3 regions of the Mesobacillus subterraneus genome follow, and region 1 is predicted to be linked to each of the others. Evidence: predicted binding sites of a transcription regulator. Region 1 holds the regulator's gene; each other region holds the start of a gene.

Region 1 (10,876 bases):
AACTGTAAACAGCACTTTCCAAGATTGCCTGTTCTTCTGAGTTCGCTTGCTGAACTGCCTGATTTCCTGCCGCACCGTCCAGTGGAATGTCCTTTCCATATTCAAACATTTACATACACCTCCTGATTTTTAGTATGGGTATTTGTTACAAATATATTTACCGTCTTCATTCTTTTTCCCTGCTTTATCCTTAAAATTTTCTTAAATAAAAAAACACCCGAATATTCAGATGTTTTTAATTCGTTTTCTTATCACTCTATTTAAAAAGAGCGTTGCGTACTTTCCTCGTTTAAATTAGCTGGATTACTCACTGTAATTGATTCCATATGTTTTGCTACCTTCGTGCTATAGGTGAAATCACCATAGCAATAAGGATAACGGAAATTGTTCTTATCACCGCCGCAATTATATGTTTGCGGGTTTTTTTCAACCTGGAGCAACGAAAATTCCTTTGCCAGCTCCTCGGTATGCTTACCCCCATTTTTCGCCACAAAATCAATATAGCCGATTCCCATGTTGTATGACTGGATGACTGCAGCGAAGTCTACTTGCTTCTTATTTCCATATTCCACAACTCGATTGAAATACTTTACACCTTGCTGGACGCTTTTTCTGGGATCCTGAATCGTATTTGGTGGCAGACCGGCAGATTCAGAGGCTTGCATAGGATCGCCTCCCTTCCCCCGGCTCTCCTGCATCATTAAAGCAGCGACAGTGATGGTATGCTCGTCCAGCCCCACCTTTTTCAATTCTTCCTCAATCATCGGAGTGTATTTGGCCACTTCTCCAATTGAACTATTCACACCAACATTCATTTTTTTGAAGCTTTGATTATATAAATCCAGAAATCTATCAAGCAAGAAAAATCCAACGAAGGCTACAAATAATAAAATTGCCAGATTGAAGTTTCTCTGGACTAGTTTTTTCTTTTTGGGTCTCTTCTTTGTGTATTTCATCCATTACTTCTCTCCCAATTACGTACTTTCTCTTCCTCCTATTGTATAAAATAATACGAAAAGTTGAAAGGGAGCTGCAATCATTATTGCAGCTCCTTCTCGTTAATTATTCTTCATAAATCATTTTACGTGTCATCCCACCATCGATAACAAGATCTTGTCCATTTATAAAATCATTATCCGGGTCAGCTATATAAAGACAGGCTTTGGCTATATCTTCTGGTTTACCTACACGGTTAGACCAATGCTGAAGATGGTCTTTCTCTCTGAGATCACCATAATCCTCTGTTTGAATCCAGCCAGGACTGATAGAGTTTACCGTTATTCCCTTTTCTTGAAGTGAAGCTGCCAGGGCATGAGTCAAAGCAAGGATTCCACCTTTGGATGATGCATAGGCTTCTGAGTTCGGTTGAGACATGGTTGCCCTTGTAGAAGCAATATTTATGATCCGGCCACCTGCCTCCATCCTGCGGGCAGCTTCACGAGAACCGATGAAAACACTCCTTAGATTCGTGAACACAACATCCTCCCATTCAGCAGTCGTCAGCTCAAACAGAGATTTGAATCTAGAAACACCAGCATTGTTGATTAAAATATCGATCTTTCCGAAGTCTTGCATAACTTGATCCAGCAGGCTGACCAGGTCTTCTTCTTTCCTTACATCCGTTCTGTAAAAGACAGCTTGTCCTCCTAGCTCTTTTAGCTTGGAAACCAATTCTTTCCCCTTTATTTCATCTGTATCGGCTATACATACATGTGCTTTCTCAATAGCATATGCTTTCGAAATTCCTTTACCAATCCCGTTAGATCCACCAGTTATAATGACCGTTTTCCCCTCAAACTTACCTGACATTTCCTTACCTCCTATTAAACGAAATTAACATTATCATTGATTCCACATCGATTATGGTTTCAATCCTTTTAATTAAAAATAAGCCAGACTGCCTTAACAGCTCAGCTCATGCTTTTTTAGCTTCTTCAATTATTAATATGAAAAATGTTTTCGCTCTTATCACGGGGTAATCTCAACAACTTTTATGATTGACTTTTCTAAAGTAGTTCCTCAGTTTCACAACTTATATATATTTTCATAAAAAACGAGCATGTACCTAAATGGTCTCATGCTCGTTTTAGTATGGATCTTAGTTTTGCTCAAGCAAAGCTTTCACTCGTGCAACTACATTGTTCACGGAGAAGCCGTACTCTTCGAGGATCTTTTCACCTGGGGCAGATGCACCAAATGTATCAATCGCAAGTACTTCACCCTCATCACCAACATAACGATGCCAGCCAAGTGAAGAACCCATCTCGATTCCAAGGCGTTTCTTGACCGACTTTGGAATTACACTTTCTTTATATTCCTTTGACTGCTGTTCGAAACGGTCCCATGATGGCATGCTCACAACCGCTACGTCGATGCCTTCAGAAGCGAGAGCCTCTTGTGCGTTCACTGCAAGGCTGACTTCTGAACCTGCTGCCAGAAGCAATGCATCAGCGTTGTCTTTTCCAGCTGGAGAAATGACGTAAGCACCTTTAGATACGCCTTCGTATGCGTTCTTGTCAGTATCTTTGATTGTCGGCAGGTTTTGACGAGTTAACACAAGAGCGGTAGGCGTCTTAGTTGATTCAACTGAAAGCTTCCATGCAGCCGCCGTTTCGTTACCATCTGCAGGGCGGATGACTGACAAGTTCGGCATAGCGCGAAGTCCAGCAAGCTGCTCAACTGGTTCATGTGTAGGACCATCTTCTCCAACTGCGATGCTATCATGTGTGAATACGTATGTTACAGGTAAGCCCATTAACGCAGCAAGTCGGATTGCTGGCTTTAAGTAGTCGGAGAACACGAAGAATGTTCCGCCAAATATCTTAAGTCCGCCGTGGAGTGCCATACCGTTCATCGCAGCACCCATAGCGAATTCACGAACACCAAACCAGATGTTGCGGCCTTCGAATGAACCCGGGAAGAAATCACCTGATCCCTTGATCATTGTTTTGTTTGATCCGGCAAGGTCAGCAGATCCGCCGATCAAGTAAGGAAGGTTTTTCGCGATCCCATTAAGTGCTTCTCCAGAAGAAGCACGGCTCGCAAGGCTTTTTCCTTCTTCATATACAGGGATGTCCTTATCCCATCCTTCAACTAACTCACCCTTCATTGACTTTTCAAGCTGGGCTCCCAGTTCAGGAAATTCACTCTTATATTTTGCGAAAAGCTCGTTCCAAGCCTGTTCCGCTTGTTCACCTTTATTAGCGATTTGTTGTTTGAAGTGATCGTAAACTTCACTTGGAACATGGAAGTCTTCTTCAAAAGTCCACTTATAAGCTTCTTTAGTTAGCTTCAATTCGTCCGCACCAAGAGGAGCACCGTGAACATCTGATTTACCAGAAAGGTTAGGTGATCCATAACCGATAACCGTCTTGACTTCAATCATTGTTGGACGGTCTTCATCCGTCTTTGCTTCTTCAATTGCTTTGGCGATTTCTTCAAGATTGTTACCATCTTCGACACGGATGTACTGCCATCCATATGCTTTAAATCGGCCCTCAACACTTTCTGAGAATGACTTATCAAGATCTCCATCCAAAGAAATATCGTTCGAATCATAAAGAACAATCATTCTGCCTAGCTTCAGGTGAGCTGCCATTGAAGCTGCTTCAGCAGAAACACCTTCCATTAGATCGCCATCACCGCAAATACTATATGTATAGTGATCAACGAGATTGTAATTATCCTTATTGTAAACAGCAGCGAGATGGCGCTCAGCCATTGCCATACCAACAGCCATAGCAATTCCCTGGCCAAGTGGTCCAGTTGTTGCGTCTACCCCAGCAGTATGACCAAACTCAGGGTGTCCTGGAGTCTTGCTTCCCCATTGGCGGAATTGTTTAATGTCATCCATTGTCAGATCATAACCTGCAAGGTGCAGCAAGCTGTATAACAGCATAGAACCGTGTCCAGCAGACAACACAAAGCGATCGCGGTTAAACCATTCAGGATTTTTAGGATTGATGTTCATGTAACGAGACCACAATGTGTATGCCATTGGAGCTGCCCCCATTGGCATGCCTGGGTGGCTGGAATTTGCTTTTTCAATTGCATCAATTGATAAAGTACGAATGGAATCAATCGAAAGCATATCAATTTCTTTAAACATTATATACATCCTTTCTATAGGTACTGGCTACATCCTTAATATTATAGCGAGAGAAATCATTATACAACAAATTGTGCCTGAAAGAGACAGAAATGGCCGTATTGTTATCTATTTTGACACAAATGAGCTGTTGATATGTAAATAAAGCCTTTGTAAACGAAAAATAATCCATAGCAGTACGTTAGAAATCAAAAGCCTTCATTGTATCTGGGTAATCCCTTAGGATAATTCCCACTTATTTAGGGAGTTGAACCAAACCACATTATTAACTTCGAAAAATTCGACAAAATAAAAATGGAATACATGTACTATGTATTCCAAATCAGTATCTATTTAATGAAGCTTTTTCTTCGCTTTTTCTTCCTTGAGCTTATCAGGCGTAACATCATTGCCTTCTGGATCCACGATGGTAACACCTTTAAGTGTATTGAGCATAGAAGACCGGAAAGACTGGAGATATTCGGCACGAAGCTTCGTTTGTTCCTTTGCTTCTTCTTCCGTCAATTGAGATGATTTTGCTTTCCTTGCCAGTTCATTGATTCTAGCAATTTTATCACTTGATAGCATTGTAAAGCTCCTTTGTTAAAAATTACGTCAAATGACATCTTACTAAAATTCTAGGGATTTTACAAGAATAGAGCTTCGTTATTCTTTAGTGTCAATATACTCAAGATATCTTCGGTTTACAGTAGCCTTAGAAACGTTATACCCAAATCCTCTTAATGTTGCAGCTATTTCAGCAAAGGTCAGTCCATTATTACGCAGCTTAACGATTTCCTCAATTGGCATTTCTTTCCGGTCACGCCCAGAATGCTCCCCTTGATTTTTCAGATTACGCTGTGGCTTGTATCCATGCTCAATCGCTCGTTTCATACCTCGCTTAATCTTAATATTATGGATCTTCCTCTGATACTCTTCCACCATACTGACAATCTGCAGCACCATAGAATCTGATTCAGAGAGCTGGAGTTCTCCACTGTGGGAGACACTATATAATTTCACATTTTCTTTTAATATACAATGAAGAATTGCCACCTTGGCATTACCCCTTCCAAGTCTGGTTTCGTCCTGGATGAGCAAGGCCCCTATCTTCTTGTCCTTGATCAGTTCCAGCAATTGGAGGATCCCTTCCCTTTCAAGGTCATACCCACTAGCTTTTTCTTTAATGATACTTGCTACTTCAAAACCATAATTGCTAGCCAGACGCAGCAACTCTTCTTCCTGCCTTGCCAGCGAAGTTTCCTGCGTTTCCTTCGTTGTACTTACGCGGCAATAAACAATTGCTTTCATGTAGTCACCTTATTCTAGTCAAATCTATCTTTCTGCTCCTGCAATTTGGGTAGGTTCCATCCGTTCAGCTACAACGGGAATTACCAATTCATCTCCCGGAAAGACCTTTTCCCCAATGATTCCGTTTTCTTTTTCTACCCAGCTAACGAATTCATTTTCGGTAAAATTATGTTCACTGGCAAATGTCTCTGCAATTTCCCATAATGATTGTCCTTCTTCTATAGTAACAGTTATGTATGCATCTTCGTTATTAAGTTGCGCTTTTGCTACGAGCGAAAAGATTAAGCTGACAGCAAGCAGGATCATGGCATATGAATAGTTTTCCCATAGTTTTTTCATTAACAGCACTCCTTGCGAATGTATGTTCGATTAATTGATTTCATTATAAAACGAACATTTGTTTCGTGTCAACTCAAAAATTCGAACTTATGTTTGTATCTGTGGAATAGACATGGTATAATTAGGACAAGAAAATATACGAGGTGCGTGAATATGACAAAGTTATCTAAGCGTCAACAAGATATATTTGAATTCATAAAAGGCGAAGTCAAGAAAAAAGGGTATCCGCCATCCGTACGCGAAATCGGTGAAGCTGTTGGGCTTGCTTCAAGTTCCACTGTCCATGGACACCTTGCAAGACTTGAGAGCAAAGGCTTAATCCGACGTGACCCTACCAAGCCGCGTGCAATTGAAATTCTTGAAATAGAAGAAGATAGCCGCATTCCTAAATATAATGTGGTAAATGTACCTGTTGTCGGTAAAGTAACAGCTGGTATGCCGATCACGGCCATTGAAAATGTAGAAGAGTACTTCCCTCTTCCAGATCGCCTTGTTCCACATGATGAGCAGGTTTTCATGCTGGAAATCATGGGTGACAGTATGATTGAAGCAGGTATCCTAGATGGTGACTATGTTATTGTTAAACAGCAAAAAACTGCTAATAACGGTGACATTGTTGTAGCGATGACAGAGGAGGATGAAGCAACAGTTAAGCGCTTTTTCAAAGAAAAGGATTATTTCAGGCTCCAGCCGGAAAACCCTACGATGGATCCAATTATCCTTCGTAACGTATCCATACTCGGTAAAGTTATCGGTGTATACCGGCATATGCATTAGAAAGCAAGCGGGCTCCGCTTGCTTTTTTCTATCAATTAAACTTTTATCATATGAGACTAGCACATTTAAGTATTAATTAGGCAGAAACCCTAACAACTTGTACCTCTCCACATAAGATAATGTGTAAGTATCTTTCATGAGGAAGGAGTTGAGTTTCTAATGGGATACAATCGTAATGACAACGATGTAGCAGGCGTATTCTACCCTAAGCGTGACAGAGACAGAGTCAGGGCAACTGTTGATTTTGATGACCTCTGCCGTGCTGTACGTCGTTGTATCATTGAGGATTTAGTAGCAGGTGCTCAGGATGATCGAGATGATGATCGTGACCGCCGCCGAAGAAAGTGTGGCTGCAAATTCTAACACCAAACTAAAAGAATCCCGAAAGGATAGTCCTTTCGGGATTTGTCTATTTCCATTGAATATTTTGAACAGGCAGTACACCTTTTAACTCTTCATTGTACACAGCTTTTTGATTTTGAGTAAGCCATACATGTACAGCTCCGCTATCTTGATTGGTTCTGATCAACCGTCCCATTCCTTGTCTTAAGCGTAGGAGCATATAAGGTATATCTACCTCTGCAGTTGGATTATCCGCATGCTTTCTTTTCGCCTGGAAGACTGGGTCATGAGGCGGGAATGGCAATGAGGCAATGATGACTTGAATCAGTGACTCTCCTGGCACATCCAATCCTTCCCAAAGACTGTAGGAACATAAAACCGTCTCAGTTACAGTCTGGAATTCTTTAACCGTTTCACTGATTTCACGGTCACCTTCAAACAAGATAGGGAAACTCCATTCTTGTTTTTCAGTCCATGCCCGGAATCGTTCCATTTCCTGCATTGACGAGAATAGAACAAGCGAGCTTCCATTGCTGCTTATAATGTCCAACCCTATTTTATTCCATTTTTTTACTTCTTCATCCTCGATGTGTCCAACCAATTCCATTTGTTCTTCATAATCAAATGGTGACGATACAGTAAAGGATGAGTATTTTTCGATTCCTAGGCTTTTCGCTATATAGTTGAAATCTCCCGCTTGAGACAAGGTGGCTGAAGAAAATACAAACGGGATATTTTGTGAAAATACTTCTTTTTTCAATATATCCTCAACTAGTCGAGGCATGATGACTAGAGATGTTTGCACTTCATTCTCTTCCAGCCAGAAAATCCCTTCGTCGTTCTTCAAGAAAACGGAAAGACCGTATGCGAAAAACTCGAGATACTCTTCCATGATTTTTAAATGGTATTCGTCAATCAGGAACATTTCCGCGTCAAACACCAGCTGGTCCATTAAATCGCTAACCTTTTTCTCTAGTGTTTCTGCAGTTTTCCTGATATTTGATAGCATCGGTACTTCTTTTCGATTAGAACCTTCTTTCGCAGATGAGTTTTCAACCAAAAGGTCAAACCATGAATCATGAAGCTCTAATATATCCTCAATTAAATACAGTGATTCCTCTCGAACGTCCTGGTGCATATATCCTGTCAGGACAGTGGTCAAAGTTTGTGAGTTGAATCGGTATGTTAGTCCTTTTTGAGCTGCAAATTCAAGCAAGTGACCCTCATCAAAAATCACGGTACTTGCATCTGGAAGCAATGGCATCTGCCCTTCCCTTTTACGGGAATCTTTCGTCCAGACATGCTCCATGTAAAAATCATGTGAGCAAATAATCAAATCGCCGGCATGGCGATAGTAATCACGGTTCAATGTTTGGCCGCAACGGTGGCGCCAACTGCATGTTGAGCATTGCTGAAGTGGATCCCAGGCCATTGAAGCCCAATTTTCATTTGTCACCCATGGATATTCCTTTCGGTCACCATAGCGAGTGAATGAATTCATTGAAATCCCTTCATCAAAGATGAAATCTGGCAACTGATCATGGACGTCAAGGATTTCTTTTACATCCGAGGTGTTTGAAAGGTCATCAAGCTTTTTCACGCACACATATTGCTCTCTTGCTTTTGCCAATCGGACATCGACCTTCAACCCGAGCGCTTTTTCGAGTTTTTCGATATCACCGCCCTCTTTAACGAGCTGTTCAATCAGTGTTTCGTCCGAGCAGGAGACAATCGCCGGCTTACCCATGTATCTTGCGTATAGGATGGCATAAATGAGATAGACGAATGTTTTACCGGTGCCTACGCCAGCTTCGGCGAAAACAATTCCTTTATTCTTGAAGGGCCTGCTCCACTTGGAAGGCCATATAAATCTGCTCATCACGGAGTTCATAGCCCTTTTCAGGCAATATATCGTAAAAGACATCACCAATGTAATCCCCCTAATAAATCAAAGAATGTATCGTTTTTACTGATTGTAAATGGAAGTTTATTTGTCATTCAGGTTCTCCTCGACTATTGATTCCGGCAAAAAAGCCAGCTTTTATCATAACAGATAATCCGTCATTTAGTGAAAGAAATGAAATAAAAAATATAGGTAAAAATCCTAATACCAACATTAGGAATAAACTGTTAAAATAATCCTGAATCTACTTATAGAAAATTTTTATGAAATCTAAAAAAAACATTTACCTACATAGTTAAATAATACAGACTCAATATCGGGCGAAAATGAAAAACAATGGTATAAAGAATTTACTGACTCGGAATCCAAAACTTGATATGGAGGGAATACAAGAAGTATGAAAAGAAATGATTGCATCATTCGTAAGGAAAAGTCAGGTGATTATTCAGGGATAAGAGAGATTAATCATAGGGCTTTTGAGAATGGAGAAAATGAAGCCAAGCTGGTTGAACTTATACGGGCTTCTGAACATTACCATCCTGACTTGAGCCTGGTAGCTGTTAAAGATGATGGTGAAGTCATCGGACATATCCTATTCAGTATCATCAACCTTGTTACCGAGCAAGGCACTGTTCCAACATTAGGTCTTGCGCCAATGGCAGTGAAACCAGATTATCAAAATAGCGGAATTGGTTCTGATCTCGTCAACAAAGGTATCAAAACATGCAAGGCTTTAGGTTATCAGCATATATTTGTCCTTGACCATCCGAACTTCTACCCTCGCTTTGGATTTTCGCCAGCAAGCCAATTTGGGATAGATTCTCCTTTCCCAGTGCCAGACGAGGTATTCATGGCACTTGAGTTAAAGACAGGCTCTTTATATGGATTACAGGGGAAAATTGAGTATCCGCCTGCATTTAATGCTGTAAGTTAAACTTAAAAGTGAGGAGATACTGAGCATCTCTATCTCACCTCACTTTTTTTAAACAATAAATCATAAAAAGTGATGCCAAGAGCCAACCCAAAAGGAGCTCCAAAGTCCAGGTTATCAAGCCGCTCTGACCAAAGTAAATAGTTTGAGATGTAAGTTACAGTCATTAAGAATACAAAGGTACCCGCGAATTTCAATATAGGTTTTTTAATATCGATTCCAGGTAATTTCTTCATATTCATAATGACGAGGATCATTTGAAAAAGCCCAAATAACAGCAGGAATATAACAAACCCAATTACAAATCTAAAGGAATTTGGCGTGTCGATATCTGTTAATATAATAAACATCGTACCAAGCAGGCCGATTAGAAATACTACATAAAGCAGAATAGTAATCCACTTTTCTTTTTTGCTAATCACTGTTAATCCCCTACTCCCCAACAAACAATTCAGATTCAAGTACCTCAACCTGCTCTTTATCTGTTAACCTGCCGTAACCCTCATTTTCTTTGTCGCTGATAATAGTAGCCGTTTCTCCTTCAAACCAAATCCGATATTGATACAATCTTTCAGGCATATTCTTTTCTTCCTGGATAAAGAAAGTGGCTATCATACCTTCTATTCTTGCCATTTCAACTTTCGTGTTAGGCGACCACTTAATTTTATCGAAGGCTTGCTGAATCTTTTTCAGCCTTTCAATTGAGGCAATGGTTATTTCTTCACGATCTTTCATCCCCTCTTCAGATATCTTCTGCACATCTATCCTCGTGAGCTGCGGATCAAAACTCTCACTGCAGCCTGCAATGGAAAGTAAAATCACAAGTAACCCTACACTAAGTTTTTTCATCTTAATCCCCATCCTGTTTGCGATTTGCTCTTAAATCAACCAGATGGTAGTTTTCTTCTGAGATTTCCTCAAGTGAAGTGATAACTTCAAGAAACCGCTTGTACAAAACCTGAATTTCCGGCTGTTGGTCTATGATTTGAATGGTATCATTAAAAACATTTTCATTTTCATATGTATGTATCTCAAGCCATTTCGTTTTATCTGTCTTGCTTTGGAGATGAAGTGTCTTTTTGTCTAGGAATCTAGAATAAACCCGGTCTGCTTCTCCCTGGATTTTCAGGTATTCCTGTTCTTTGCCTGACTTTATATGGTAACTATATATTTTTACAAACACTTT
Region 2 (10,876 bases), 1.4 Mb from region 1:
TGGGTCTCCCAGTTGCGATTTCGAAAAATGTAGCTGAAGCGGAGGCAAGGGGCGACTTCCGAAAAATCAAGAAAATCCTTGTCGTTTCACTTGCAACCACTATATCACTATCTATTGTCTTTACACCGGCTCTCATTTTCCTTGCTCCATACTTGTCTGAGACATTGTTCACGGATCCCAGGACGCAATGGCCGTTGCTGGCCATCGCACCAATCGTGCCAATCGTTGCGGTTTCCTCGGTTCTCCGCGGCTACTTCCAGGGAAGGCAGAATATGCGGCCTTCCGCAATCTCCCAGGTAATCGAACAGCTCGTCCGGATCACGTTGATTGCTGTTTTGACAAAAACTTTCATGCCTTATGGAATTGAATATGCGGCAGCAGGTGCCATGATTGCCTCTGTGATCGGTGAGCTAATTTCACTATTCTATCTAATGACGACCTTCAAGCTTCGGAAAAAATTCAGGCTGCGGAATAACTTTTTTCAGTTCGTCCATTCCGGAAAATCGACCTTTAATGATTTAATGAGGATTGCCTTGCCAACTACTGGTTCAAGGCTGATTGGCTCTGTTTCCTGGTTTTTTGAACCAATCGTCGTTGCACACAGTCTGGCGATTGCCGGTGTGGCAGCTGTGGCTGCCACGAAACAATACGGAGCCTTGACCGGCTTCGCGATGCCATTGCTGCTATTGCCATCATTCATCACCTATTCCTTATCCACCTCACTTGTACCGGCAATCAGTGAAGCGAACTCCCGCAAGAACATGAAGATAATCGAACACCTTCTGCAGCAATCCTTGCGATTTTCCCTTTTGACAGGCGGTCTGGCGATCGTTGTTTTATATGTATTGGCTGAACCATTAATGACATTGATGTACGGTACGGCAAATGGTTCACAATTCATCAAGCTGATGGCACCATTCTTCCTGTTCTACTATTTCCAGGGACCACTGCAGGCTGCATTGCAGGCTCTTGATTTGGCTAGGGCAGCTATGATCAACAGCCTGATCGGAAATCTGGTCAAGACCGCTGTGATTTTCCTGTTGGCAAGCCAGCCTGCTTTTGGCATAAACGGTGTAGCCCTCGGAATGGTCATGGGAATCGTCCTTATCACCCTGCTCCATTTCGCGACAATGCTTAAGGCTGTTTCATTCACTTTTTATGTAAGAGATTATGTAAAGGTACTTGCCATTATCATTCTTTCAGGATCACTTGGTTTCCTTCTATGGGATTGGCTGGATGAAAGTCTTTCACTGGCACTAAGAATTCTTATAAATGCAGGAACTGTAACCTGCCTGTACTTGTCCCTTTCTCTTGCTCTCAGCCTCCTGATCAGGAAAAATGAACTTTCGAAATTACGATCTGTCCTTGCATCATTTTTAAAAAAATAAGTAAAAACGTGGACATTGTATCCACGTTTTTATTTATCCTTTAAGTCAATATAGAATTTGCCATTTTGGTAGCTGCAAAAAGAAATCTCTCCTGGATCTTCATATTTCTGTTTTTTCAGCTGCTCCAACAGCCAGAAAATTGATTTGTCAATCATTTCAAGGTTATCCTCCTGGACCTCGCCGTCGATGATTAGCGGAAGTGCAAGGCTGCTGCTGTCTTGTTTTCCTTCCTGTTCTCCCTGTTTCTTTTGGAAAATGGACAAAGTGCCTGACGGCTCCAAAATGGCATACTCCACATCGGCAATATCCCCTACATCCTTTTCTCTTAACTGCAGCAGCAGGTCGTCAAAATTATATCTTTGCGACCGCATTGCTTTTTCATCGATTTTCCCATTATTGATGATGATTGTCGGCTTTCCATCCACAATGTCCCTGAACTTTTTGCTTTTAAGAGAAAGCAAGGCAAATACTATTTGAATGATGACAAGGAAACCGATTGGGAGAAGGGTGTCAATCAAAGGATCTTTCGTATTTTCGATTGCAAGGGACGCCATCTCGGCAATCATGATATAGACCACTAAATCGAGGATGCTCAACTCTCCAATTTCCCTTTTTCCCATTAAACGAAAGATCAAAAGGATCAATAAATAAAGGAGCAATGTCCTAAAAAGGATAATGAAATATTGTTCCACTTTCCCCCCGCCCTTCACACAGCATTCCTCCATAGTCTTTAACCAAGAAGTGAAATCATACTTATTGTTTCATTAATTTTTCAGTGTAATCCTGAATAAAAACTGATTCTATTTGTCCATGAGCGTGAATATGCTTGTACTAGGCATTTCCCGTTTAGAGGGATTAGATCAGAGAGGAGAGGGGTTAATGGAATCTAAAAGTTTAGGCAAAGCCGTCCTGTACGGGGTGATTGCAATTTTCCTGTTGGCAATCGTGAGCAGCTTTATATTTTCTCTTCTTTTAAAGTTCACCTCCGTTCAAGAATCTTCGCTTCAATACGTCATGACATCTATTTCTTTTTTATCGATTTTCATCGGCGGCTTTATCACTGGCGGAAATGGCAAAGAAAAAGGCTGGATGATAGGTGGAGCTACAGGACTGGCATATTCTTTGATTATTTTCTTGTTCCAATACCTGGGTTATGACAGTTTATTCTCGCTTGAGCAGATTATCTACCATATTTGCTATATCCTGACGGCAATGATGGGCGGCATCCTTGGAGTAAACATCGTTGGAGGAACATCAAAGGCATAAAAAAGAAGCGAACCAAGTTCGCTTCTTTTTTTATTTTAGTTATACACCTGCTGCTGTTTCCTTGACATCGCGAATTGCCGCGCGGTCATATGTAAGACGGCTTCCGTCTCCACATTTGATGACAACAGTGCCTTCATCAAGTGCATCAACAATTCCATGCAAACCGCCGATTGTTACTATCTTGTCACCTTTTTGCAAATCACTTTGCATTTGCTGAACCGCTTTTTGCCTCTTTTGCTGAGGGCGGATCAGTAAAAAGTAGAACAATACAAACATCAGCAACAGCGGGAATACTGTACCTAATAATCCTTCCATTCATTTCCCCTCCTTTCATTGTTTGGCCTTACTCGTATAACGAAACAGCCTAAGTAAAAGCAGTTTATTTAGAAGTTTTTGGCATTCGGCTTATTGTAGCCATATTGCTCAAAGAACTCTTCTCTAAAGTCCCCCAGACGGTCTTCACGGATTGCCTGTCTGACCTGCTCCATTAATTTTAGCAGAAAATAGAGATTATGGTAAGAAGTAAGTCGAATTCCAAACGATTCATCCGTTTTAATCAAGTGGCGGATGTAAGCCCTGCTATAATTTTTGCATGTATAGCAATCGCAGTTGGGGTCCAATGGTCCAAAGTCACGGGCAAATTTCGCGTTCTTGACAACCAACCTTCCCTCGCTCGTCATCAATGTACCATTCCTGGCGATACGAGTTGGCAGCACACAATCGAACATATCAATTCCGCGGATGGCGCCATCAATCAATGAATCTGGTGAACCTACCCCCATTAGATAGCGCGGCTTGTCCATTGGCAGCCATGGTGTCGTGAATTCCAGTACTCGGTCCATAACATCCTTCGGTTCGCCGACAGAAAGGCCACCAACAGCATAGCCAGGGAAGTCCATTGATACAAGGTCCTTCGCACTCTGCTTTCTCAGTTCCTCATATTCTCCGCCCTGGACGATTCCGAATAATCCCTGGTCCTGTGGACGCTGATGCGCAGACAAGCACCGTTCAGCCCAGCGGGAAGTCCGTTCTACCGACTTTTTCATATAATCATATTCCGCAGGGTATGGCGGGCATTCATCGAATGCCATCATGATATCTGACCCAAGGGCATTCTGGATCTCCATCGCCTTTTCTGGAGAAAGGAAAAGCTTATCTCCGTTCAAATGGTTGCGGAAGTGGACGCCCTCCTCTTCAATTTTCCTGAACTCGCTCAAAGAGAACACCTGGAATCCACCTGAGTCTGTAAGAATGGCACGGTCCCAATTCATGAATTTATGCAGGCCGCCTGCCTCTTTGATTATTTCATGACCTGGCCTTAACCAGAGATGGTAAGTGTTGCTCAGGATGATTCCTGCACCCATCTGGACCAATTCTTCAGGTGACATCGTTTTAACTGTAGCCAGTGTACCTACCGGCATGAAGACAGGAGTTTCAAAGGACCCATGAGGCGTATGTACACGACCAAGCCTTGCTCCTGTTTGCTTACAGGTCTTGATTAATTCGTAACGGATTGCTGACAATGTTTAAGCTCCTTCCAGAAATACAAGTGTTTTTATTTTACGAAAAGCATGAAAAATTATAATATCAACATTGCATCGCCGAAGCTGAAAAAGCGATACCTTTCCTCTACTGCATTATTATAGGCATTAAGAACATTATCGCGTCCAGCCAAAGCACTTACAAGCATGATCAGCGTCGACTTTGGCAAATGGAAATTGGTAATCATCCCGTCGATTGCCTTAAACTCGTATCCAGGATAAATGAAGATATTGGTCCAGCCATTTTCAGCGACAAACTTACCATCGTTGGCTGTAGCAATGGTTTCAAGCGTCCGGGTTGAGGTTGTTCCCACGGTAATGATACGCCCGCCCTGCTTCCGTACAGAGTTTAACAGCAATGCCGTTCCCTCAGTCACCTGATAAAACTCAGAATGCATATCGTGCTCCTCAATGGAATCCACGCTGACAGGCCTGAATGTTCCCAGCCCGACATGAAGGGTAATGAAGGCGATATGAACGCCCATTTCCTTAAGCTCTTCCAGCAATTCCTCGGTAAAGTGCAAACCAGCAGTCGGTGCTGCCGCAGAACCTCTTTCCCTTGCAAAAACCGTCTGGTATCTATCCTTGTCTTCCAGCTGCTCCTTAATATAAGGAGGAAGAGGCATTTCACCCAGCTGTTCAAGCACTTCATAAAAGATGCCATTATATGAAAATTTAAGGTTTCTTCCACCGTGTTCAGCTTCCCCTGTGCATTCTGCAGTTAATAGGCCGTCTCCAAAAATAATTTTCGTGCCTGCCTTCACTCTCTTTGCGGGTTTCACAAGTGTTTCCCACTCTTCACCCTCAAGCTGCTTCAGTAGAAGAACTTCAATTTTAGCACCCGTGTCCTCTTTCATCCCAAAAAGCCTTGCCGGTAGAACTTTTGTGTCATTCAGGACGAGGCAATCACCCGGTTTAAGGTAGCTTTTGATATTCTTGAAAATATCATGTTCTAAATGGCCCGTTTCTTTATTTAGGACCATGAGCCTACTTTCCGCTCTTTGTTCAAGCGGAGTCTGGGCAATCAATTCCTCAGGTAAATGGAAATCAAACAAATCTACTTTCATGTTGTCACCCTTACTAATTTTCTATTTATTTGTTCATGGACCGATCATCTGAATCAGCCAATAAAGTAAAAGATTGCGGATAAGATAATGCTTGCCAGAATAGACGTTACAATGGGGAAGTAAAAGGTTGTGCTGCCTTTTTTAAAGACGATGTCTCCTGGCAATCTTCCCAGATTGACAAACTGCATGATGAATCCAATGATGAAAATGACTGCACCGGCGATCATCACGAACTTCGCTGCTCCTGTCATCGTTCAGGCACCTCCATTTCAAAATGTCGGTATACAGCCTCCGTTACAATTCTTCCCCTAGGAGTCCTTTGCAAAAACCCGATCTGCAATAAATATGGTTCATACACATCTTCAATTGTCTGAGATTCCTCTCCTATTGTTGCAGAGATCGTCTCTAACCCGACGGGACCGCCGCGGTATTTTTCGATGATGCCCTTCAGCAATTTATGGTCTATATGGTCAAGACCAAGTTGGTCAACCTGCATCAATTCCAAAGCTTCCCGAGCAAGAGTTTCCTCTACAGCACCATTTCCGCGCACTTGCGCAAAGTCGCGCACTCGCTTCAATAGGCGGTTGGCAATCCTCGGTGTTCCTCTCGATCTCCTTGCAAGCTCCTCGGCGGCAGGCCAGTCGATGTCAGTTTCCAAAAGCTCAGCTGTCCTGACGACAATATCAGTAAGTTGTTTCTCATTATAGTATTCCAAACGGCTCAGAACTCCAAACCTGTCTCTTAAAGGAGCTGACAACGAACCGGCACGAGTAGTTGCACCAACAAGCGTGAACGGAGGAAGGTCAAGTCTGACAGATCTGGCACTTGGACCTTTGCCGATGACGATATCAAGGCAAAAGTCTTCCATCGCAGGATAGAGTACTTCCTCAATTGTTCTTGGGAGCCTGTGAATTTCATCTATGAACAGGACATCCCCCGGTTCCAATGCCGTCAGGATGGCTGCCAGGTCACCTGGCCTTTCAATGGCCGGTCCTGAGGTCGTCCTGAGGTTGACGCCCATTTCATTGGCGATGATGGCTGCCAGTGTCGTCTTACCCAGACCAGGCGGTCCGTAGAGCAACACATGATCCAGCGTTTCCCGCCTCATTTTGGCGGCTTCAATGAAAACCTCAAGGTTTGCTTTCACTTTATCCTGGCCGATATATTGCCTGAGTGTCTGCGGACGCAGGCTCTGCTCAAATGAAACATCCTGGTCGCCCGCTTCACTGGAGATGATTCGTTCTTCCATCTGTTTCTCACCCTTCTTATAAGCTGGTTAACAGATCATTTTTAACACAGCGTTACTTTAATAGCCTCTGTAATGCTTTCTTGATATATTGGTCTGTCGTCAATGTTTCTTTCTTCAGTTCAGGAGTGATTTTGCGTATTTCTTTTTCAGAGTAACCAAGTGCCTTCAGTGCCAACACAGCCTCATCAAACTCGGTTGACTGGCTTATGCTTGCTGCTACCTCGTCCGAATTGAACAGATTAGGGAAATAATCTGGCACAAGGTCATGCAGCTTCCCCTTTAAATCGAGGATCATTTGTCTCGCGGTCTTCTTGCCTACTCCAGGGAATTTGACCAGGAAGGATTCATCTTCATTTTCAACTGCCTGAACCACTTGACCGGGTTCTCCTGAAGCAAGGATAGCCAGTGCCCCTTTCGGACCGATTCCCGAAACATTCAAGAGTCTTGTGAAAAGTGCTTTTTCCTCACGATTCTTAAATCCATAGAGGGTCATCAGATCTTCTCTGACATAATGATATGTATAGATACAAATCTCTTTACCCGCTTCTTTCGTGAATGCGAATGGATTTGGTGTCATGATTTGATACCCAATCCCGTTGTTTTCTACTACTATATATTCAGGACCGACAAAATCGACGGTGCCTTTTATGAATTCATACAATACTCTCGCCCCTCTGCTTTGCTGTAACTCATTTTAACATACTCTTTTAAAAGGTATGAATAAAAATATGCGAAAAGGCGAACGTATGATCATTTTATAAGAAAAGCGCAAGCGCCTTGGTCAGCCCCGACAAGCGCTGGAAGGCCTGACAGTGAAGTCGTTCTTTGACTTCATTGGCAGGACCGAAGCGACTCGAGGGGCTAGGCGCTGGAGCTGGACAATAAGAAAAGCGCAAGCGCCTTGGTCAGCCCCGACAAGCGCTGGAAGGCCTGACAGTGAAGTCGTTCTTTGACTTCATTGGCAGGACCGAAGCGACTCGAGGGGCTAGGCGCTGGAGCTGGACAATAAGAAAAGCGCAAGCGCCTTGTTCAGCCCCGACAAGCGCTGGAAGGCCTGACAGTGAAGTCGTTCTTTGACTTCATTGGCAGGACCGAAATTGAGGGATGAAAACTGGCTAGGCGCTGGAGCTAGACACTACTTTAAGTGGATAAATTTATTCTTTCTTAACCAGTAATAAATTCTCTCCGAATCCTTAGGAAACACAAATAAGAGCCAGTCAGCCCGGCTCTTCACTGTTTTCCCTCACCGTATACGGTTTAAAAGTCTCCAATACCTCTTCATAGCATTGTTTATTCCTGATTGGAATCCCTTTTTTCAATTGATCGCGTTTAATGCTTTCAAGTCTGCCTAGATCGATTTGAAAGAACGACTGGATAATGTTCGAACCATCGGGCCTTCCATTGAAGATTGTAAGGACGCCTTCATCTGACAACCCGAAATATCCATTTGCCTTCAATAGCGGTGATATATCATCATAGTCCAGTCTGAAAACAGCTTTGTTCGCTTCCATATCTACTAGCTGCCATTCGTCATACTTGGCCCAAAAGTCTTCCATTGACCAAATCGTTTCCTCAATACGTTCCTCACTCATTTCACCATCAAGATAAACTCTTTGCAAAATGATTGTGACCTTAAGAGGTTCATTGATTTCAGGGACTGCTTCTTCAGGCTTCTCAGCAAAAACTGGCTCTGTCTGAAGTACTAAACTGTATCCTGATAGACCCATTAGGAGTATAACAGCTGTACTGAACGTTTTTAATAATTTGATTGAAGCCATTGCTGTCCACCTCTCTTATTTGCTAAAATTTGTTCTTTTTCACTAATAGTGTAGCCAAAATGAACTTATTTATCCTTTTTAAAGTAAACATGAAAAATAGAAGGCAAAGGTTACTCTGCCTTCTATTTTATTATGGGTTGAAGTTGATGCTTTCCCTTGGATTCCCATTTCTTTTGTCATAATCAATATTCCTTGTCCTGCTGAAGGTTCCTTCATCCTCAAGGATGCGCAGTATTCTTCCTTCTGTATAAGGATGTACAGCCTTTTTAATTTTCTCATCTGTTTGTTTTTTCAGCGACTTATCCTTATATGTCACCGTCACCTCTACTTCTCGGCCGAATAACACGGACCTGACTTTATCAACATTCGCGACAGACTCGGCTGCAATCCCTACTTTGCGAGCCAACCGGTTATCTTGTTCATTATTGGAGTATATCCCAGCCTTGCCGCTTCCCCTGCGCTCACTTAGGTGTCCATGATAATTTAAATCACCGCGGCTATATCTATTATCTTTTTGGAAAAAATTATGGTCATGGTCAGATCGGGGAACCGTTGGATTGGGCGGGTTGCCGTTTTCATCTCTGGATTGTAGCATTGCCCGTTTCCGGTTTTCCGCGGCTTGACCTTCTTTCCCAAAATTATGGTCAAAAATTTCCGTGATTGCCCCCTCACGATCATCCATCACGTCAATTTCATTCCCTTTTTCATTCGAGTAATAGCCAAGTGGCTGACCGCCATCGTCATTCTGGCTTTGAACAGCGGCTTCATCATTTCCATTGCAAGCCGTCAGTCCTATTGTGAGCAAGGAAGCTAAAGGTACGAACAACATCTTTTTGTTCAATTGAAAAACCCCCATCCTAGCTAAAATGAGCACTTTTTTCATGCTCATTATTAGAGTGCGGATGGGGCAGGATTTTCATTCTGACAGATACGTCCAAATACCTAATAATCCAATCTTGATTTAACTTCTTCCTGGAATTGTTTCCTTTGCTGAAACTGACCAACAGTCATTTCTATGATTGGTGCAAGGCTATACGGATGTGTCTGGGTTCTGTTTCTCAACAAGCGGTTCCATTCCCTTAAAATATCTGCAGGATACAATAGTCCGGCTAAAAAGGCATCAGAATCCAGCCATTTATTTAAATGGTTTATTTTTTTCAGTGATTCGAACTGCCAATCCAAAAAAGGCAGGATACGGTTTGCATACTGCAACATATCAAAAGCTGGTGATCCAGAGCTGATTAAATCAAAATCAATTAAGTACAGTTTACCTTCCTTCGATCGGAGAAAATTGTGATGCGCGACATCCCCATGGAGAATTGTTGGTGCATTGTTTTCAAGCTCACCTTTCAATTTCACAAAATTCGCCAGTGAAAAGTCCGCCCATTCCAGCAGCTCTTCGGTAATGGCTTTATTGACATAGTAATTAATTCTTGGCAAATTTTTCGCAAATTCATTCTTTCGATGTGTCCATTTTCTTGGCAAATCTGTTTTCGGCAGCATTCCAGCATACGAAGGAACAAGTACAGAAGTGTGGTCATGGAAGCCATTCAGAAGTTCAACGCCTTTCTCTCTGTCAGAATGGACCCCGTAATCAAAACGCTTTTCGTGGTGGTCTATATATTCAATCAATCCATAGTAGGACCCATGGAATTGTAGAGGATCTTTATTCTGATTATAAAATCGGTATGAATGGTCGAAACCGGATTTTCTCAAAGACGAAGTAAATGCTTGTTGAATTTTTAACTTCCGCAGATCACTATATCCTTTTAAAATGAAACGCGTTTTCACTGTTTCAACCAGATAGACATTTCCTCTTAATTGAGTCATCTCTTTGATTTCAACTTCCAGTTCGCTCGATAAATAAGAGAAGAGACGATTGAAAAAATAATCGTCTCCACCTCTCTTGATGTTAATATTCATTGCTCTCTTCATCTTCGAAACGAGGCATCGGCATACCATATCCACCCACCGGACCTGCTCCATAAGGATTCATGAATCCCTGTGGCCCCATGCCCATTTGTTGTGGGTAAGGCTGCATACCCTGAGCACCTTGAAAACCTTGTTGCATGTGGTATGGATGCATACCTGGATATCCTTGATGCATGTGGTGTGGATGGTGCATGCCTGCACCCATCATCCCATAAGGGTTACCCATCTGACCGCCGCAGCCACAATCATTGCCGGCACCTTGGACAGCCTGCTTAGGCATCATCGGCTGCTTCATCATTCCGCCTACCTGCGGCATTTGATTATCCATCATGCCACCCACCTGCGGCATCTGATTATCCATCATGCCACCTACCTGCGGCATCTGATTATCCATCATGCCACCTACCTGCGGCATCATCGGCATCTGGTTATCCATCATTCCGCCCACCTGCGGCATCATTGGCATTTGGTTATCCATCATTCCGCCCACCTGTGGCATCATTGGCATCTGATTATCCATCATTCCGCCTACTTGCGGCATTTGATGTGGCATCTGGCCCTGCATCATTCCACCGACCTGCGGCATTTGATGTGGCATCTGACCCTGCATCATTCCACCGACCTGCGGCATTTGATGTGGCATCTGACCCTGCAT
Region 3 (10,876 bases), 2.1 Mb from region 1:
TGCTCGAAGCCAATCCGTTGCTGTCGCCTACTGAGGTAAAATCAATCCTTGAAAACACAGCCACCACGATGCCGGATTACGCGGCGTGGGAAGTCGGTGCTGGTTACGTGAATGCATATGATGCGGTCAATGCAGCTTTTAAAAAGAAAAAATGACGATTTGTTGATCTCCCTTGCTGGCGCAGGGGAGATTTTTACTCCGCCGGGGCCGTTTGGTGAAATGCTGAAGTAAAACAAGCGAATTATGCGTGAAATCGATTGAAAAACTCGTTGTTTTTTGAAATAGGGAAACCGAACTAGAGGAATGGATTCTTTTTTTTAAAAAAACCAGCGATAAAAGGGTTCTTTAGGTGAGATTTTACTCTTTAAGTGGTTTTTTTGAGGGGATAGTGACTTTAAACTCGGTCCATTTCCTAGCTGGAAAAATTATTCTCTTACTAAGTGCTATTAATTGCACAGAAATTCAGTCAAATCGCACGATTAAGCACCTTAATTGCACGAACTTTTTCTATAATTGCACAAAAAAACCTGAGAATTGCAGATTTATCCTAATTTTGGAAAAAACATGCCCGTAGATAGCACTACTCATCTATAACTTTTGTACGATGCAAGAATAGACATTCCGGAATTTGATTTTATTACCTTTGAAGAATAGTTTTACAGCGGGGATTTCATGATAATTAAGTTAGGAATATTCAAAATTTTATAGAATGAGAGGAGAATAACATGAAACGTTTTACGTATTTGTTGCTGGCACTATTGCTCATTTTTCCGGTATTTGCTGTACCCCAGGGGAAGGCGGGCAGTCTGGCGGTCATTGATCCGCTGGTTAGCAAGGCACTTGATACTGCGAGCTCACTGCAGGTCATTGTCACTTTTAAAGGAGACAGCGCTCCGACAAACTCGCAATTATCATTGTTAAAAACGCTCGGTATCGAAACGGGGATCAGCATGAAGTCATTGCCGATTGCCGGAGTCATCGCAACAAAAGCACAAATCGAAAAACTTGCGGCAAATCCAGAAGTACAATCGATCTATATGAACAGGAAACTTAGTTACTTCAACGCGGATGCCACCGCAATCACTGGCGTCGATAAAGCCAGGACGGACGACAGCTTCCGCAAAGCGAACGACGGCCTGCCTGTTTCCGGAAAAGGAATCGGTGTCGTCGTGAACGACAGTGGAGTTGACGGAACACATAAAGACCATGAATTGGGCAAGAATCTTGTCCAGAATGTCATGGGTTCCACAAACCTGAATGCACTTGCACCAGGCTTGCTGCCGGTCACATATCAGGAAAACGTCCCGAATACTGATACAAACTCAGGCCATGGTACTCACGTAGCCGGAACGGTCGGCGGAACGGGCGCGATGTCCGGCGGTAAATATGAAGGAGCTGCACCGGGTGCGGACTTGATCGGGTACGGTTCAGGAGCGGCATTGTTCGTCCTTGATGGTATCGGCGGTTTCGACTACGCGATCACTCATCAGTCGCAGTACAATATCCGCGTCATCACAAATTCATGGGGTTCATCAGGCGACTTTGATCCCAACGATCCGATCAATATTGCCAGCAAAAAAGCGCATGACCGCGGAATTACGGTTCTTTTTGCGGCAGGAAATGAAGGACCAGGAGAAAACACTCACAACCCGTACGCTAAAGCTCCATGGGTCATTTCGCTGGCCGCTGCTGGAGTCAAGGACGGGAAGCTGGCTGATTTCTCTTCAAGAGGCACGAAAGGTGTAGGCGGCACTTTTACAATGGATGGAAAGGAATGGACGTGGAAGGATGAACCGACCGTAACGGCACCTGGTGTGGACATCGTTTCAACTCGCGTTATTGGTCCAGTCGCAAGCCTGGCAATCGACCAGGATGCTGAAACAATCGAACCGGCGTACCTGCCTTACTATACAACAATGAGCGGTACATCGATGGCGACTCCGCATGTTGCGGGTATTGTTGCACTAATGCTTGAAGCGAATCCACTGTTGTCGCCTGCCGAAATCAAGTCGATTCTTGAACAGACTGCTACGAATATGCCAGGCTATGAAACCTGGGAAGTCGGCGCAGGTTACGTGAACGCTTATGCAGCAATAGATAAAGCATTCAATGATACATCATATGGCGAGACACTGAACGCAACCCAGACATTCTATAGCAATGTCAATTCATCGACAGAACGAAAGGAATTCTCGGTTGATTACAATCCGTTGACATTTATCTCTAAAAATCAATATGAATTCACAGTTGAAGAAGGTATGTCCAGCCTTATGGCAAAAGTTAATGGAGCAGGTCTCATGGAACAAACGGGCAATCCGATCAACCTTGTGCTGATCGCTCCGGATGGCACAGAATACAGCTCGGGTGTCAGCCTGCTGTTCCCGCTCTATTATGATCGAACCGTATCGGTGACTTCACCGGCACCAGGGGCATGGAAGGCTGAGATTCGCGGACTTCGCGGTGCTGATACCAATCCACTTGGCCTGGCTTTGCCTGAAACGGTAAAAGGAGAAATGGCCTTCACAAAGGTCAGCGGTTTCTCCGGATTGAACGATATTGCCGGACACCCGGCAGCAGATGCCATTAAAATGGGCGTAAGTGAACGATTATTCGATGGCTTTTCGAATGGCGCCTTCAAACCAGATGCGCTTTTAACAAGAGCAGAGCTGGCAAAATACTTGGTGATGGGTGCTGAGATTAAGCAGGTAATTCCAGCTGCGCCGAGTTTCTCGGATGTTTCAAAATCGGACCTTCCATTCGTGGAAGCGGCAGCAGCAAAAGGAGCTTCCTTCCGCGACCACCAGCATATCCAGAAGGGTGTCATCCTGCCAAAAGCAAACAGCAAATTCTCGCCGAAGGATGGCGTGACCCGTGCTGAGCTGGCATACTCACTGGTTCAATCACTAGGTTTGCAAAAGGAAGCAGAGGAATTCGATGGGCAGCTGACTGTACAGTATAATGACGAAAGAATCGCAATTTCAGATGTGTCAGAAGTTCCTGACCATTTGAAAGGCTATGTCCAGGTGGCTCTCGACCTGAATATCCTCAATGCCAAATTTGCTGTCACACAGGGGCCTTATGATCTGAAACCAAAGGTAACAGCAAGTTTCAACCCTTCTGTAAAAAATACACGCGGTGACTTTGCGGTTGCAATGACACGCTACTATAATGCTTTTCTAAAATAAGGTAAAATGAGAACAGGCAGAAATGGCCTGTTCTTTTTCCTTATAGGGGGGAGTTTGTATGCCTAAAATAGAAGCTGTGTTTTTTGACCTTGATGGCACCTTGCTGGACCGGAATGCTTCTGTCGTGAAATTTATCGAAGACCAGTATGATCGCTTTTGGTCTGAATTGAGTTTGATAGACAAACAGCGATATAAAAGCAGATTCATAGAATTGGATGCAAGGGGTTATGTCTGGAAGGACAAAGTATACAGCCAGCTTTTAAAAGAATTCAGCATCACGGACTTAAAATGGGAAGACCTGCTGGAGGATTACATGACGAATTTCAAGCATTCATGCATCGGTTTTCCACATTTGCACGAGGTCCTTGGAAATCTCCAACAGATGGGAGTTAAACTCGGATTAGTCTCGAATGGCAAAACTCGATTCCAGATGGACAATGTAAAAGCATTGGGAATTGAAGGATTCTTTGATTCAATCCTGATCTCAGAAGCAGTTGGTTATAGCAAGCCTGACCCGCGAATTTTACAGCGAGCACGTGACGAACTTGGAGTATTGGCGGCACACAGTATATTTGTGGGTGACCACCCTGAAAATGATGTGGTAGCAGCCCGGAACATTGGGATGATTGGAATCTGGAAGCGGGATGACTATTGGGAGGAGGCTGCGGCAGATTTTATTATAGAAGATTTAAAGAGTTTGCTAAGCATTATCCTGGAAGGAGCTGTTTTTCATGAAAGACTTTAAGATTACATACGACCCGCCCAATGAAGTTGAATATATCAATCTGCGCCTCGAAACAGGAATGAGCGGCAAATCGCTGGAAGCTGCACAGATTGGATTGAAAAATTCATTATTCGCGGTCACCATTTATGATGAGTTTGCCCTTGTGGCTATGGGACGGATTATTGGGGATGGCGGGGCATTTTTTCAGGTTGTTGATATTGCCGTCAAGCCATCATTTCAGGGAAGGGGATTGGGAAAGCTAATCATGAAAGAACTTATGAACTATTTAAATGAACATACATATGAAGGGTCATATGTAAGCCTGATTGCCGATGAACCGGCAAATAACCTTTATGAACAATATGGCTTTGCATATACTTATCCAGAATCCCATGGAATGTACCGGAAATATTGAACAGCCGATCAAGGCTGTTTTTTTATTGGTGAGTTTATACCATGCCTGAATAAGAAGACTTATGTCCCATATCAAGAAGTAAATCTTCTGAAAAAAATTCACAAAGTTTTCACCCGGAGAAGTATTTTACAATGTAACCAAATAAATTAAACGTCAATAATCCTAAGGAGAGAAAAACTGCATGGGCAAGTGCATCAAATTGAAGATGTTGTTGATTTTTTCAAGGCTGGCAGAGCTCTCTTTAAAGTCGACAGAAAAAATTAAGGATAGTATTGAGCGTATCAATGGTGAAACAAATCATACAGCTCTTGCGATGGGAGATAGGAAGCAGCTAATTAGATGGCTGCTTTTTCTTCATTAATCAGAAAAAAATGGTAGAAAATGTATTGTTTATAACTTTTATGGAATATCAGTGTATTTACTTATCGGGGTATTATTTAGTGAGTTCAAATATGCTTTAATTAGCTGAAGAGAAATGATACTAGCTTAAAGGATGGTTGAAATCTAAGATGAGATACGCACCTGAAGACTTACAGATGATCAAAGACCAGCTTGGCAGCCAATCATTATCTATCATTGCGAGAAGGCTGAATCGCAGTATCACGGCAATCGAAGTGAAGATTACGAGATTAGGACTATCCCATACAAAATCCTCCACAGGAATGCTGACCGCCGGAGAATTGGCAAAAATCCTCAAGATTGACCGTAATACCGTCATGCAATGGATTTTTAACCATGACCTGAAATACCACCAGCGGGTTACCCGCAGCAAAAAGAAATTCACGTTCATCAACACTGATGAATTCTGGTTGTGGGCAGAAAAAAACCGCCATAAAATTGACTTCTCCAAGCTCGAACCTGATGCACTTCCACCTGAACCATATTGGGTAGCAGAAGAGCGTAAAACTCCACGGCAAGTCACGAGTTACAAAGCATGGACCAAGCACGAAGAAAAGCTGGTCCTCGAATGGCACTGCTGCGGAAAAACGCTGGCAGAGATCTCATATATGCTTGGGCGGACGAGAGAGTCCATCCGTAAAAAGCTCAAACGCCTCACTCAATGAATTCATTATGAAAAAACCTACAATATATGGAAAACACTTTTTCACTCTTGTAATACTTGTAAAATAATAGTATATTTTTCCTACCAAAGTCTTGTTTAATATTTACAGAAATGTCGTCTCACGTCCCCAGGAGGAGTGTTTATGGATATTTATGTTGCCAGGCAGCCTATATTTGATATAAATGAAAAGACAGTTGCTTATGAATTGTTATACAGGAACAGCCCGGTCAATAATTATCAGCACACTGATGGGGACCAGGCTACAACAGATGTAATCGTAAATAGTTTCTTGAATATTGGAATCAAAGAATTATCGAATGGCAAGCCCTGCTATATTAATTTTACCGATAACCTCTTAAAACTGGGTGTACCTTCATATTTCAATCCATTATCCATCGTTGTCGAGATATTGGAAACAGTGGAACTTTAATGAAGACATCCTGAGGATTTGTAAAGATTTGAAGAAGCATGGATACACTATTGCGCTTGATGATTTCTTTGTTTCGCAGTGGAACGAATTGACTGTTCGAATTTTAGATTATATAGATATAATCAAAATTGATTTCCGGGCAACGAGCCGAAGAGACAGACAGGAAATGATTCGCTTCCTTAAAGATCGAAATATCCACTTTCTTGCTGAAAAAGTCGAAACGATTGAAGAATATCTAGAGGCCAAAGAAGATGGCTTCGTATACTTCCAGGGCTTTTATTTTAGCAAACCTGTCATCCTGAACAGCTATGATATCCCATCATATTATCATTCATATTTTCAGATTTTAAAAGAGATCGAGAGTCCAGAGCCTGATCTCGAAAAAATTAAAGATGTGATCGAAAAAGATATTTCCCTTTCCTATAAGCTTCTGAGGCTGATCAATAACCCGGTTTTCAGGCCAAGGAATGAGGTTTCCTCCATAAAGCAAGCCATCATTCTATTAGGGCTCAATGAAATCAAAAAGTGGATTTATGTTTTGGCAATCAGGGGAGCCGATAAAGGTTCGGGTGGTACGAAGGAACGGGAAATCATCGAGCTGTCGCTAAAGCGCGGAAAATTAGGCGAATTGATCGGCAGGAAAGTCGGCAGAGAAGTGCTGGCGTCAAAATACTTCCTGCTCGGAATGTTCTCCTTGATGGATTCCTTGCTTCACCATCCGATGGAGGAGCTGCTTGAAGACTTGCCGTTAAGCAATGAGTTGAAACATGCCTTGATGGGTGAAAAGAACGACGAATACGTCATGCTCCAATTTTTAAAAGACATCGAACACGCCTTCCACGAAGATGTGGAGCTGACCTTCAATCCAACCACTATGCCGGTGGAAGAGCTATTCAGGCTCTATGGCGAGGCAAGTGACTGGGCTACCAAGGTTTTAAGTGAAGTGAATATATAAAGATAATCAGCATGCAGCCGCATGCTTTTTCTTTTATGCTGGCAACAATCAACGCGAAAACAAACTCCTTTTTAGAGGAAGTTTCTTGTAACCAGCAGCCAAAAAAGTTATATTTTAAAAAGATGATTCTAAATTTTCGTTATTTCTCTGAATGAGGTGTTTAATCAATTGGTGCTGAAATATTTGTCCGCACTGTTCCTGCCTGGTTTCATGGTTGTGTTTTTCACCAGGGTTGCCTATAACCACATCCTTGCTCTCGTTTTGACGGTCGCGTTGATTGCGGCTTCTGTTTATAAAGGATACACAGATTCGTTCCTGCTGATTGTCGTCGATGCCTTTTCATTGACCGTGGGCTTCTATCTGGCGAACCGGATGATGAAGCGCAACAAAAAGCAGTCATAATTTTAAAAGTAAGCCTGTCGGATTGTGTCCGGTGGGTTTTTCTTATGGTTAAAGGAATAATCCCAATTTAATCAAACGTTTGATTAACGAGGATTCGACAACTTACAGCATCAATTTATAAAACTCAGCTATTAAATTCGAATGTTTGTTCGCTTTTTATTGGTTTGTTTTCCCTTCTTTGTGGTAGAATGAGGATATGACTTTTTGACAACTATGTAAGGCTTATATAGAGGAAAACTCTTTTCGGAAAAGTTACTGAATCAATGAAATCATTAATAATGACAGTGAATCGAAATGAGTCTGGAAATTTAAAATTACAGGAGGCTTTTCTGTGAAGGACCAATTTGAATTAGTCTCGAAGTATTCTCCGCAGGGGGACCAGCCTGCGGCAATCAAAGAGCTTGTGCAGGGAATCCGTGATAACAAGAAGCATCAAACGCTTCTTGGCGCGACAGGAACTGGTAAGACGTTCACGATTTCCAATGTGATCAAGGAAGTGAACAAGCCGACGCTTGTCATCGCTCACAATAAAACCCTGGCCGGCCAGCTGTACAGTGAGTTCAAGGAATTTTTCCCGAACAACGCTGTTGAGTATTTCGTCAGCTACTATGACTATTATCAGCCAGAGGCCTATGTGCCGCAGACGGATACTTTCATTGAGAAGGACGCAAGCATCAATGATGAGATTGACAAGCTGCGCCACTCAGCCACATCGTCGCTATTTGAGCGCAAGGATGTCATCATCATTGCCAGTGTTTCCTGTATCTACGGCCTCGGTAATCCGGATGAATACCGTGACATGGTCGTGTCACTCCGGACCGGCATGGAAATTGAGCGTAATAAGCTTCTTCACAAGCTGGTTGACGTCCAGTATGAACGAAATGATATCGACTTCAAGCGCGGGACGTTCCGTGTTCGCGGTGATGTTGTCGAAATTTTTCCAGTATCTCGTGATGAACACTGTATGAGGGTGGAGTTTTTCGGTGACGAGATTGACCGGATCCGAGAGGTTGATGCGCTGACTGGCGAGATTATCGGCGAACGTGATCATGTTGCGATCTTCCCGGCATCCCACTTCGTAACACGGGAGGAAAAACTGCGGATCGCAATCGATAACATCGAAAAAGAGCTGGAAGAGCGACTGGAAGTAATGCGCTCCGAGGAAAAGCTTCTTGAGTCCCAAAGGCTTGAACAGCGCACAAGGTATGACCTTGAAATGATGCGAGAGATGGGTTTCTGCTCCGGTATCGAGAACTATTCGCGCCATCTGACCTTAAGGCCTGCGGGTGCGACTCCATATACTTTGCTTGATTACTTCCCGGACGACTTTATGATTGTTGTTGATGAGTCGCATGTTACATTGCCGCAAATAAGGGGAATGTTTAATGGTGACCAGGCCCGCAAACAGGTGCTGGTAGACCACGGATTCCGCCTGCCGTCAGCAATGGATAACAGACCGCTGACATTTGCTGAATTCGAGAAGCATGTCAAGCAGGCTGTTTTCGTATCGGCGACTCCAGGACCTTATGAGCTTGAACATACGCCGGATATGGTACAGCAGATCATCCGTCCGACAGGTCTGCTGGATCCGACGATCGATGTTAGGCCAATCGAAGGTCAGATTGACGACCTGATCGCAGAAATCCAGGAGCGGACGAAGCGGAATGAGCGTGTGCTTGTAACGACTCTGACGAAAAAGATGTCTGAGGATCTGACGGATTACCTGAAGGAAATCGGCATCAAAGTCCAATACCTGCACTCAGAGATCAAGACGCTTGAGCGGATTGAGATTATTCGCGAGCTGCGCCTTGGTAAATATGATGTCCTGATTGGAATCAATCTCTTGAGGGAAGGCTTGGATATCCCAGAGGTTTCACTCGTTACGATCCTTGATGCGGATAAGGAAGGATTCCTTCGTTCGGAAAGATCACTGATCCAGACGATTGGACGTGCGGCGAGAAATTCCGGCGGACATGTCATCATGTATGCAGACAGAATGACCGATTCGATGGAAAAAGCGATCAGTGAAACGAAGCGCCGCCGTGAAATCCAGATAGAATACAACGAAAAGCATGGCATCACCCCGCAAACGATCCAGAAGGATATCCGCGACGTGATCCGGGCGACGATTGCTGCCGAGGAGCAGGAAGGTTACAGCCCGGCAGAAGGCCTGAAGAAATTGACCAAGAAAGATCGCGAACAAGTGATTTTAAATATGGAAAAAGAAATGAAGGACGCGGCGAAGGCTCTCAACTTCGAACGGGCAGCCGAGCTGCGTGACCTCATTCTTGAGTTAAAAGCGGAAGGATGACGATAGAATGGCTATGGATAAATTGGTTGTCAAAGGCGCCAGAGCCCATAATTTAAAAAATATAGATGTCACCATTCCGAGAGACAAGCTTGTTGTGCTGACAGGACTTTCCGGTTCAGGAAAGTCCTCGCTGGCATTCGATACCATCTACGCTGAAGGGCAGCGCCGTTACGTAGAATCATTATCTGCCTATGCGCGCCAATTCCTCGACCAGATGGACAAGCCGGATGTCGATTCGATCGAGGGATTGTCCCCGGCCATTTCCATCGACCAGAAAACAACGAGCAGAAACCCCCGTTCAACAGTTGGAACGGTGACTGAGATTTATGATTATTTGCGTTTGTTATTCGCCAGGGTGGGACGTCCAACCTGCCCGGTGCACAATATAGAAATTTCTTCACAGACGATCGAGCAAATGGTCGACCGTGTGCTCGAATATCCTGAAAGAACAAAGCTGCAGATCCTTGCTCCGCTTGTATCCGGAAGGAAGGGAACGCACGCCAAAGTTCTTGAAGATGTGAAAAAGCAAGGCTATGTCCGTGTCCGTATTGACGGTGAGATGCATGACCTTGGAGACGAGATCGAGCTGGAGAAAAACAAAAAGCATTCGATTGAGGTCGTCATTGACAGGATTGTCATCAAGGAAGGCATCGCTGCCCGTCTGGCGGACTCGATGGAAGCAGCACTCAAGCTCGGCGACGGAAATGTTCTCATTGACGTCATCGGTGAAGAAGAACTAATGTTCAGCGAAAACCATGCCTGCCCGATTTGCGGCTTCTCGATTGGCGAGCTAGAGCCCCGGATGTTCTCGTTCAACAGCCCGTTCGGCGCCTGCACAGAATGTGATGACCTCGGTGCAAAGCTCGAAGTCGACGTTGATTTAGTCGTTCCGAATAAGGAGCTTTCATTAAAACAGCATGCCATTGCTCCCTGGGAACCGACAAGCTCACAATATTACCCGCAGCTGCTAGAAGCAGTCTGCAACCATTTTGGAATTGACATGGATGTCCCAGTAAAGGACCTTCCTGATCACGAGATGGACAAGGTTCTTTACGGCTCAGAAAAAGACCGGATCTATTTCCGTTATGAAAATGATTGGGGACAGGTCCGTGAAAACTATATTGTTTTCGAAGGTGTCCTTAAAAATATCGAACGCCGTTATAAGGAAACCAGTTCGGACTATATCCGCGAACAGATGGAGAAGTATATGGGAGAGCACGCGTGCCCAACCTGTAAAGGATACAGGCTGAAGCGTGAAACTCTTGCTGTCCTTGTGGATGGGCGCCATATCGGAGAAATCACAGAGTTGTCTGTTGAGGATGCGCAACGATTTTTCCAGAGCCTTGAACTAACGGAAAAAGAAATGAAGATTGCTAATATGATTTTCCGTG

What was found. Region 1 encodes LexA, which represses DNA repair genes until DNA is damaged. Its sites were predicted from a motif close to CGAACATATGTTCG; they were not measured.
Region 2: the regulator LexA is predicted to act here: its motif matches at 7,251-7,264, upstream of ruvA (Holliday junction branch migration protein RuvA).
Region 3: the regulator LexA is predicted to act here: its motif matches at 7,313-7,326, upstream of uvrB (excinuclease ABC subunit UvrB).

What each region holds. Positions count from the first base shown of each region.
Region 1 covers NZ_CP129019.1:2,311,025-2,321,900, forward strand. Annotated here, with positions in the region: gene LC048_RS12025 (hypothetical protein) at 1-109, opposite strand, end outside; gene LC048_RS12030 (lysozyme family protein) at 261-956, opposite strand; gene LC048_RS12035 (SDR family NAD(P)-dependent oxidoreductase) at 1,063-1,809, opposite strand; gene tkt (transketolase) at 2,099-4,108, opposite strand; gene LC048_RS12045 (DUF896 domain-containing protein) at 4,442-4,675, opposite strand; gene LC048_RS12050 (YneB family resolvase-like protein) at 4,754-5,398, opposite strand; gene yneA (cell division suppressor protein YneA) at 5,423-5,737, opposite strand; gene lexA (transcriptional repressor LexA) at 5,891-6,514, shown strand; gene LC048_RS12065 (hypothetical protein) at 6,674-6,877, shown strand; partial or broken gene LC048_RS12070 (ATP-dependent DNA helicase) at 6,924-8,854, opposite strand; gene LC048_RS12075 (GNAT family N-acetyltransferase) at 9,157-9,693, shown strand; gene LC048_RS12080 (hypothetical protein) at 9,723-10,112, opposite strand; gene LC048_RS12085 (hypothetical protein) at 10,123-10,539, opposite strand; gene LC048_RS12090 (hypothetical protein) at 10,541-10,873, opposite strand.
Region 2 covers NZ_CP129019.1:920,351-931,226, reverse strand. Annotated here, with positions in the region: gene spoVB (stage V sporulation protein B) at 1-1,388, shown strand, start outside; gene LC048_RS04580 (DUF421 domain-containing protein) at 1,418-2,080, opposite strand; gene LC048_RS04575 (TIGR04086 family membrane protein) at 2,268-2,654, shown strand; gene yajC (preprotein translocase subunit YajC) at 2,694-2,969, opposite strand; gene tgt (tRNA guanosine(34) transglycosylase Tgt) at 3,038-4,177, opposite strand; gene queA (tRNA preQ1(34) S-adenosylmethionine ribosyltransferase-isomerase QueA) at 4,234-5,262, opposite strand; gene LC048_RS04555 (DUF2905 domain-containing protein) at 5,316-5,513, opposite strand; gene ruvB (Holliday junction branch migration DNA helicase RuvB) at 5,510-6,511, opposite strand; gene ruvA (Holliday junction branch migration protein RuvA) at 6,564-7,172, opposite strand; gene LC048_RS04540 (hypothetical protein) at 7,324-7,464, shown strand; gene LC048_RS04535 (hypothetical protein) at 7,448-7,588, shown strand; gene LC048_RS04530 (intercompartmental signaling factor BofC) at 7,729-8,289, opposite strand; gene LC048_RS04525 (YhcN/YlaJ family sporulation lipoprotein) at 8,420-9,130, opposite strand; gene LC048_RS04520 (aminoglycoside phosphotransferase family protein) at 9,232-10,212, opposite strand; gene safA (SafA/ExsA family spore coat assembly protein) at 10,202-10,876, opposite strand, start outside.
Region 3 covers NZ_CP129019.1:194,411-205,286, forward strand. Annotated here, with positions in the region: gene LC048_RS00865 (S8 family serine peptidase) at 1-155, shown strand, start outside; gene LC048_RS00870 (S8 family serine peptidase) at 726-3,185, shown strand; gene LC048_RS00875 (HAD family hydrolase) at 3,244-3,930, shown strand; gene LC048_RS00880 (GNAT family N-acetyltransferase) at 3,917-4,324, shown strand; gene LC048_RS00885 (hypothetical protein) at 4,506-4,685, shown strand; gene LC048_RS00890 (helix-turn-helix domain-containing protein) at 4,834-5,388, shown strand; gene LC048_RS00895 (YuxH family protein) at 5,530-5,817, shown strand; gene LC048_RS00900 (EAL and HDOD domain-containing protein) at 5,846-6,772, shown strand; gene LC048_RS00905 (CsbA family protein) at 6,941-7,174, shown strand; gene uvrB (excinuclease ABC subunit UvrB) at 7,506-9,485, shown strand; partial or broken gene uvrA (excinuclease ABC subunit UvrA) at 9,493-10,876, shown strand, end outside.